Linked DNA regions of Nitrobacter winogradskyi Nb-255. The protein of the gene in region 2 interacts with the protein of the main gene of each other region in a pairwise test. Links are inferred from orthologs where the notes say so. Each region holds a gene or a part of one and is shown on either strand. Other genes may lie near its edges.

What was found. Proteins that work in one complex are often made in the same cells at the same time.
Region 1: the proteins of NWI_RS07485 (region 2) and NWI_RS00405 interact in binary tests that used the Escherichia coli proteins (3 or more experiments, as listed by UniProt). The link is inferred for Nitrobacter winogradskyi Nb-255 from one-to-one orthologs.

The regions. Positions count from the first base shown.
Region 1 is NC_007406.1:88,595-91,486, forward strand. Bases 41-2,861 are described here. They hold NWI_RS00405 (P-II family nitrogen regulator), read right to left. Parts: upstream 1,710-2,861; coding sequence 1,371-1,709; downstream 41-1,370. Other genes in these bases: NWI_RS00390 (thioredoxin family protein), read left to right, coding at 41-252; NWI_RS00395 (LON peptidase substrate-binding domain-containing protein), read left to right, coding at 396-1,070; NWI_RS00400 (Trm112 family protein), read left to right, coding at 1,110-1,310; NWI_RS17790 (hypothetical protein), read right to left, coding at 1,722-1,892; NWI_RS00415 (DUF4339 domain-containing protein), read left to right, coding at 1,936-2,820. In the rest of the region: more of NWI_RS00390, read left to right, coding at 1-40. UniProt on the Escherichia coli protein: Involved in the regulation of nitrogen metabolism. Regulates the activity of its targets by protein-protein interaction in response to the nitrogen status of the cell.
Region 2 is NC_007406.1:1,571,258-1,574,328, reverse strand. What follows is about bases 7-3,006. They hold NWI_RS07485 (two-component system sensor histidine kinase NtrB), read right to left. Parts: upstream 2,095-3,006; coding sequence 919-2,094; downstream 7-918. Other genes in these bases: dusB (tRNA dihydrouridine synthase DusB), read right to left, coding at 2,091-3,006; ntrC (nitrogen regulation protein NR(I)), read right to left, coding at 7-911. Also shown: more of ntrC, read right to left, coding at 1-6; more of dusB, read right to left, coding at 3,007-3,071.

The sequences.
Region 1 (2,892 bases), 1.5 Mb from region 2 along the record:
GCCGAGCTTGAGCAGAAGGTCGCGGCCGACCCGCTCGATCATCAGGCACGCTTCGACCTGGCTACGGCATTGAACGCCGGCGGCAAACGCAGCGAGGCCACCGATCACCTGCTTGAAATCGTGAAGCGCGATCGCAAATGGAACGATGATGCCGCCCGCAAGCAGCTTGTGCAGTTTTTCGAGGCATGGGGCGCCACAGACGAGGCCACCGTGGAGGGGCGCAAACGACTGTCGACGATTCTGTTTTCCTAAAGCGGGGATGAGGAAAAGTGTGGTGCGGTTTCCGCCCTCATCCCGCGTCTCAGAATACTGCAATCGATCACGTTCATGGTTCTGGATCGAATCGATCAAAACTATTCGATCAAAACCATCGTGATCTAGCGCCGGACCAACCCATGCCCATCAACGCCGATTACCGTGGTCCCGCCGACCTTCCCGAAGTGATACCGGTGTTTCCGCTGCCCGGCGCGCTGCTGCTGCCGCGCGGGCAAATGCCGCTCAACATCTTCGAAATGCGCTATCTCGCAATGGTCGACGACGCGTTGCGGGACGGCCATCGCCTGATCGGCATGATCCAGCCCGACCTCACCCATTCCGCGAGCGAGGACAAGCCGGAGCTGTTTCATGTCGGCTGCGCCGGACGCATCACCCAGTTCGCCGAATCCGGCGACGGCCGCTATATCCTCGAACTCACCGGGGTGTCGCGTTTCAAGGTCGTGGAAGAACTGACGGTGCTGACGCCCTACCGCCAGTGCAAGGTCGATTTCTTCGCTTACGCCGACGATCTGACCGCGCGCAAGGGCGAGGACGAGGTCGACCGCAAGCGGCTGCTCGAAGTGCTGACCGATTTTCTCAAGGTCAACAATCTGAAGGTGGACTGGAACGGCATCGAGAACGCCCCGAACGAGGCGCTGGTCAACGCGCTGGCGATGATGTCGCCCTACGGCCCCCCCGAGAAGCAAGCAATGCTGGAGGCGGCCGACCTGAAAACCCGCGCGGAAATTCTGATCGCCGTCACCGAAATGGACCTCGCGAAGAAGCGCACCAGCGGCGACCCCGGATTGCAGTAGACAGGCAAGCGCCTGACCTGACCTCTCGAAGAGACCCGCATGACACCGCCTCACTCCGATCGTCCCGAAGATACCGCCGATCCAAAGCTTTTGGAGATTCTAGTCTGCCCGGTCACCAAGGGTCCGCTGGAACTGGACGGCGCGCGGCGGGAATTGATTTCACGCTCGGCGAAGCTGGCCTATCCGATCCGCGACGGCATTCCGATCATGCTGCCGGAAGAGGCAAGGAAGATCGAGTGAGACGATGCACGTCGCGTCGTTTCAAAAAAATTATCTCGCAACAACAAGCGTAACAAATCGTCATAGCGCGTCGCTGTCGGTCTCGCCGGTGCGGATGCGCAGGGCGTGATCGATCGGCAGCACAAAGAGCTTGCCGTCGCCGATCTGGCCGGTGCGTGCGGCGGCGGCGATGGCCTCGACAGCCTTGTCCGCGAGTTCCGACGCCACCGCGACCTCGATCCTCAGCTTGGGCAGGAAGTTCACGACGTATTCGGCGCCGCGATAGATCTCTGTATGACCTTTCTGACGTCCATAGCCCTTGACCTCTGTCACGGTCATGCCGTGCACGCCGAGCGCGGTCAGCGCCTCCCGGACCTCGTCAAGCTTGAAGGGTTTGATAATGGCGACGACGAGTTTCATGGTCCGGCCTCTTTAATGTTGCTCGGCAATCCGGTGATAACCGGATACGTTCCGGCCAATCTGCCATCTTTCGCGGTCGCGAGCACCGCGAATTTGCAGATCACAACATGCGCGCGAATTGGCCGCCGCCGCGCCAACGGGCCGGATTTTTTCATGAACCAGCGGCGTCTTCTTTCCGACCAATCATCGTTTCCGGCGGCGAGGCCGTAGGATTTGAGGGGCATGCATGCCGAATCGTCAGTGGTTTTTTGCTTCCGGTAATACTCAGCAGGGTCCGTATTCCCAAGACCAGTTGCGGGATTTCATCGCTCGCGGCGCGGTCAGAGCCGACACGCGCGTCTGGACCGAGGGCATGTCGGACTGGCAGAGAGCGGGCGATATTCCGGGCCTCCTGTCCGGCGGTTCGGCCGCTCCGGCTATGCCGCCGGCCTCGGCGCGTGAGAGCGAGCCGCTGGCCAGGGGCACCGAACCCATCGGCGCTCCGCTGTCCGTGGATCTCAACATCTGGGGGCTGCTTGGACGCACCCTGATCTTCGTGATCGGCTTTCTGCTGGTTCTTCCGGCGCCGTGGGTGGCCACCAGCTTCTACGGATGGCTCATCTCTCGGGTGCGGGTGCCGCAGCGTCCCAACCTGAGCTTTACGGGCCAGCCGACGGACATCTGGTGGGTGTTCGTGCTGCTCGCGCTGTGCGCCTACTCCGGCCTGACCGACATACCCTATATCGGGATCATTCTGATTCCGGTGCAGGCCTGGCTGTCGTGGATGACGATCAAATGGGTCGTGGCGAACATCAGCGCCAACGGGCAGCCGCTTCGCCTTTCATTCCGGGGCGAGGCGTTGCATTACATCGGCTGGTTCGTGCTGCTCAACCTCTCCTTCATCACCATCATCGGCTGGGCATGGGTCACCACGGCGATGACGCGCTGGATGTTCCGCAACATCGACGGCACCCGGCGCGAGATCATCTTCAACGCCAGCGGCCTTGAAGTGTTGTGGCGAACGGTGGTGGTTGCGATCGGCTGCATCCTGATCATCCCGATCCCGTGGGTGCTGGGCTGGATCGCGCGCTGGTACGTCTCGCAGGTCGCGCTGGCGCCGCGGACGGCATGATGCGGATTACAATAGCGTTTTCAAGCGAAGCATGTCCTCGGGCTAGACCCGAGGATGGAAACCGGTTCGCGT
Region 2 (3,071 bases):
ACCACGTTGAGGCGGAAAAAAAGATCCTCGCGAAACAGCCCCTGCTGAATCAGGACACGAAGATCCTTGTTGGATGCCGCAACGATGCGGACATCCGTCTTGATGGCCGTCCTTCCCCCGACGGTGCAATATTCACCCTGCTGAAGCACACGAAGCAGACGTGTCTGCGCCTCCATCGGCATGTCGCCGATTTCGTCGAGAAAGAGAGTCCCTCCTTCGGCCTGCTCGAAACGGCCCGACGCGCGGGCGTTCGCGCCCGTGAATGCGCCGCGTTCGTGACCGAACAACTCCGATTCGATCAGGTCGCGGGGAATCGCCGCCATATTGACGGCGACGAACGGACCGCCGCGACGCTTGCCGTAGTCATGAAGCGCGCGCGCGACAAGTTCCTTGCCGGTGCCGGACTCGCCGGAAATCATCACGGTCAGGTCCGTCTGCATCAGCCGCGCCAGAACACGGTAGATTTCCTGCATGGCGGGGGACCGGCCGATCAACGGCAGGGAATCGCCTTCATTCTCGTCGCCGCGGCTGGCCGCGCTCTCCTTCGGCTCGGCGAGCGCGCGGCCGACGATTGCGATCAGTTCCTTCAGGTCGAACGGTTTCGGAAGGTATTCGTAAGCGCCGCGCTCGGAGGCGCGGATCGCCGTCATGAAGGTGTTCTGCGCGCTCATCACGATGACCGGCAGGTTCGGCCTGATTTTCTTGATGCGAGGCAGAAGGTCGAAGGCGTTCTCGTCCGGCATCACCACGTCGGTGATCACGATATCTCCTTCGCCCTGGCTGACCCATCGCCACAGCGTTGCGGCATTCCCGGTCAGGCGCACGTCATAACCGGCACGCGACAGCGCCTGATTGATCACCGTGCGGATGGCTCCGTCATCATCGGCGACAAGTATGTTGGCTGGAGACATTTTGTCCTCATGCTGGATGACGCGCGGTGCGTGGCGGTATTCCGGACGCGGCAGCGTCATCGCCCTGCCGGTGTACCGGACCGGAATCGAACATCGGCAGCAGGATACGGAAGTTGGTCTTGCGCGGCTGCGACTCGCACTCGACGATGCCGCCGTGATCCCCGACGATCTTTGCGACCAGCGCCAGACCGAGCCCGCTGCCGGTCTGCTTGGTGGTGACGAACGGATCGAACAGGTTCGGAAGCAGATCCTCCGCCACGCCGGGACCATTGTCCTTGACGCAGAACTCCAGCGGCAGCGAAACCCGCGTTTTCTTGCCCGGGAGGGAAAGGCGCAAGCCGGGACGGAATGCGGTCGTGAACTGGATTTCTCCCTCTTCTCCGAGATCGGAAACAGCTTCGGCGGCATTCTTGACAAGGTTCAGAAAGATTTGAACCAGTTGATCCCGATCGCCGAGAACCGGCGGAAGCGACGGATCGTAATCAACGGTGAACCTGACATTTCGCGCGAAGCCCGACTGCGCGAGCCGTTTGACATGATCGAGCACCGCGTGAATGTTGACAGGCTCCCGCCTGATCGGCCGCTCGTCGCCGAATACCTCCATGCGATCGACCAGCGTGACGATACGGTCCGCCTCGTCGCAGATCAGCCGGGTCAGCATTCGATCGTCCGGCGTCGCCCCCTGTTCAAGAAGCTGCGCCGCACCACGAATCCCGGAAAGCGGGTTCTTGATTTCGTGCGCGAGCATGGCCGCAAGCGCGATCACAGATCGGGCCGCGCTGCGATGGGTCAACTGCCGATCCATCTTGTCGGCGATGGTGCGCTCCTGGATCATCACCACGACGTGAGCGGGCCGTTCGGTCAGGGGCGCGACATGCAGGTCGACCTGACGGTCACGGCCGATCCTCGGCGTGCCGAGATCAACCCTGAACTCGTTGACGGGCGCGCCGCTGTCGCGAACCTGATCGATCAGGGCCAGGAGCGGACTGCCGAATGGGATAAGCTGTTTCAGTGGCTCGCGCTGCAGGAACTGCTTCGACATCTCAAAGAAGGACTCTGCCGCCATGTTGGCGTCAACGATCCGGCCGTCGGGCGCGACCAGCAGCACAGGATTAGGGAGCGCGTTGAGAATGGCCTCGCCATCGGAAGACGCGACGCGCGGACGCTGCGCGATCGACGTCATGCCACGGCCCTCCACGCGAAATCGTCGAACGCGTCCACCAGTAACCGCTGTACGCCGGAGGGATCATCGGCCGTCAGAATTTTCGTCCGCCACGATTTCTGGACCGGTGTCGGCACGGCACGAAGCGCTGCCGCCGTATCCAGCGCCCAGCCAAGATGCTTTCGCGCATGACGAAGCCCGATGCGCAGGCCGTAATGCAGAAGCAGGTCGTCATAAAGCGCGCGGATGTAAGCCAACTGATCCGTGAGCGAAGGATGGGATTCTTCGATGCCGGTTTCGAGCCGCCGCCCGATCTGACCCGGCAGCCAGGGGCGGCCCTGCGCGCCGCGGCCCACCATGACCGCATCGGCCCCCGACGCCTCCAGCGCAGCAACGGCTGCGTCGAACGATGTGATGTCGCCGTTGACGACGACGGGAACGCGCACCGCTTCCTTCACGGCCCGCACGGCCCGCCAATCGGCGCGGCCTTTGTAGAACTGGCAGCGCGTCCGGCCATGAACCGTGATCATCCGCACGCCGGCGGATTCGGCGCGCCGCGCCAGCGAAGGCGCATTGAACGAGTGGCCGTCCCATCCGAGGCGCATTTTGAGTGTGACCGGCACGTTCACCGCGCCGACCGTCGCCTCGATCAGGTCGAGGGCATGGTCGGGATCGCGCATCAGCGCCGAACCCGACTGGCCGCCTGTCACGTGCCGGGCGGGACAACCCATGTTGATATCGATGATGTCGGCGCCGGCCGCCTCGGCGATCCGCGCGGCTTCCGCCATCCAGCGCGTCTCGCAGCCGGCAAGCTGAACGACGTGCGGCCCATGACCGGTGGCTTCACAGCGAAGGACGGACATTGGACGCCCGCGGACGAGATCGTCGCTCGCGGTCATTTCCGAAACAACGAGCGCCGCCCCCAGCGACTCCGTAAGACGTCGAAACGGCCTGTCCGTGATCCCCGACATCGGCGCAAGAAGAACGCGGTTGCGGAT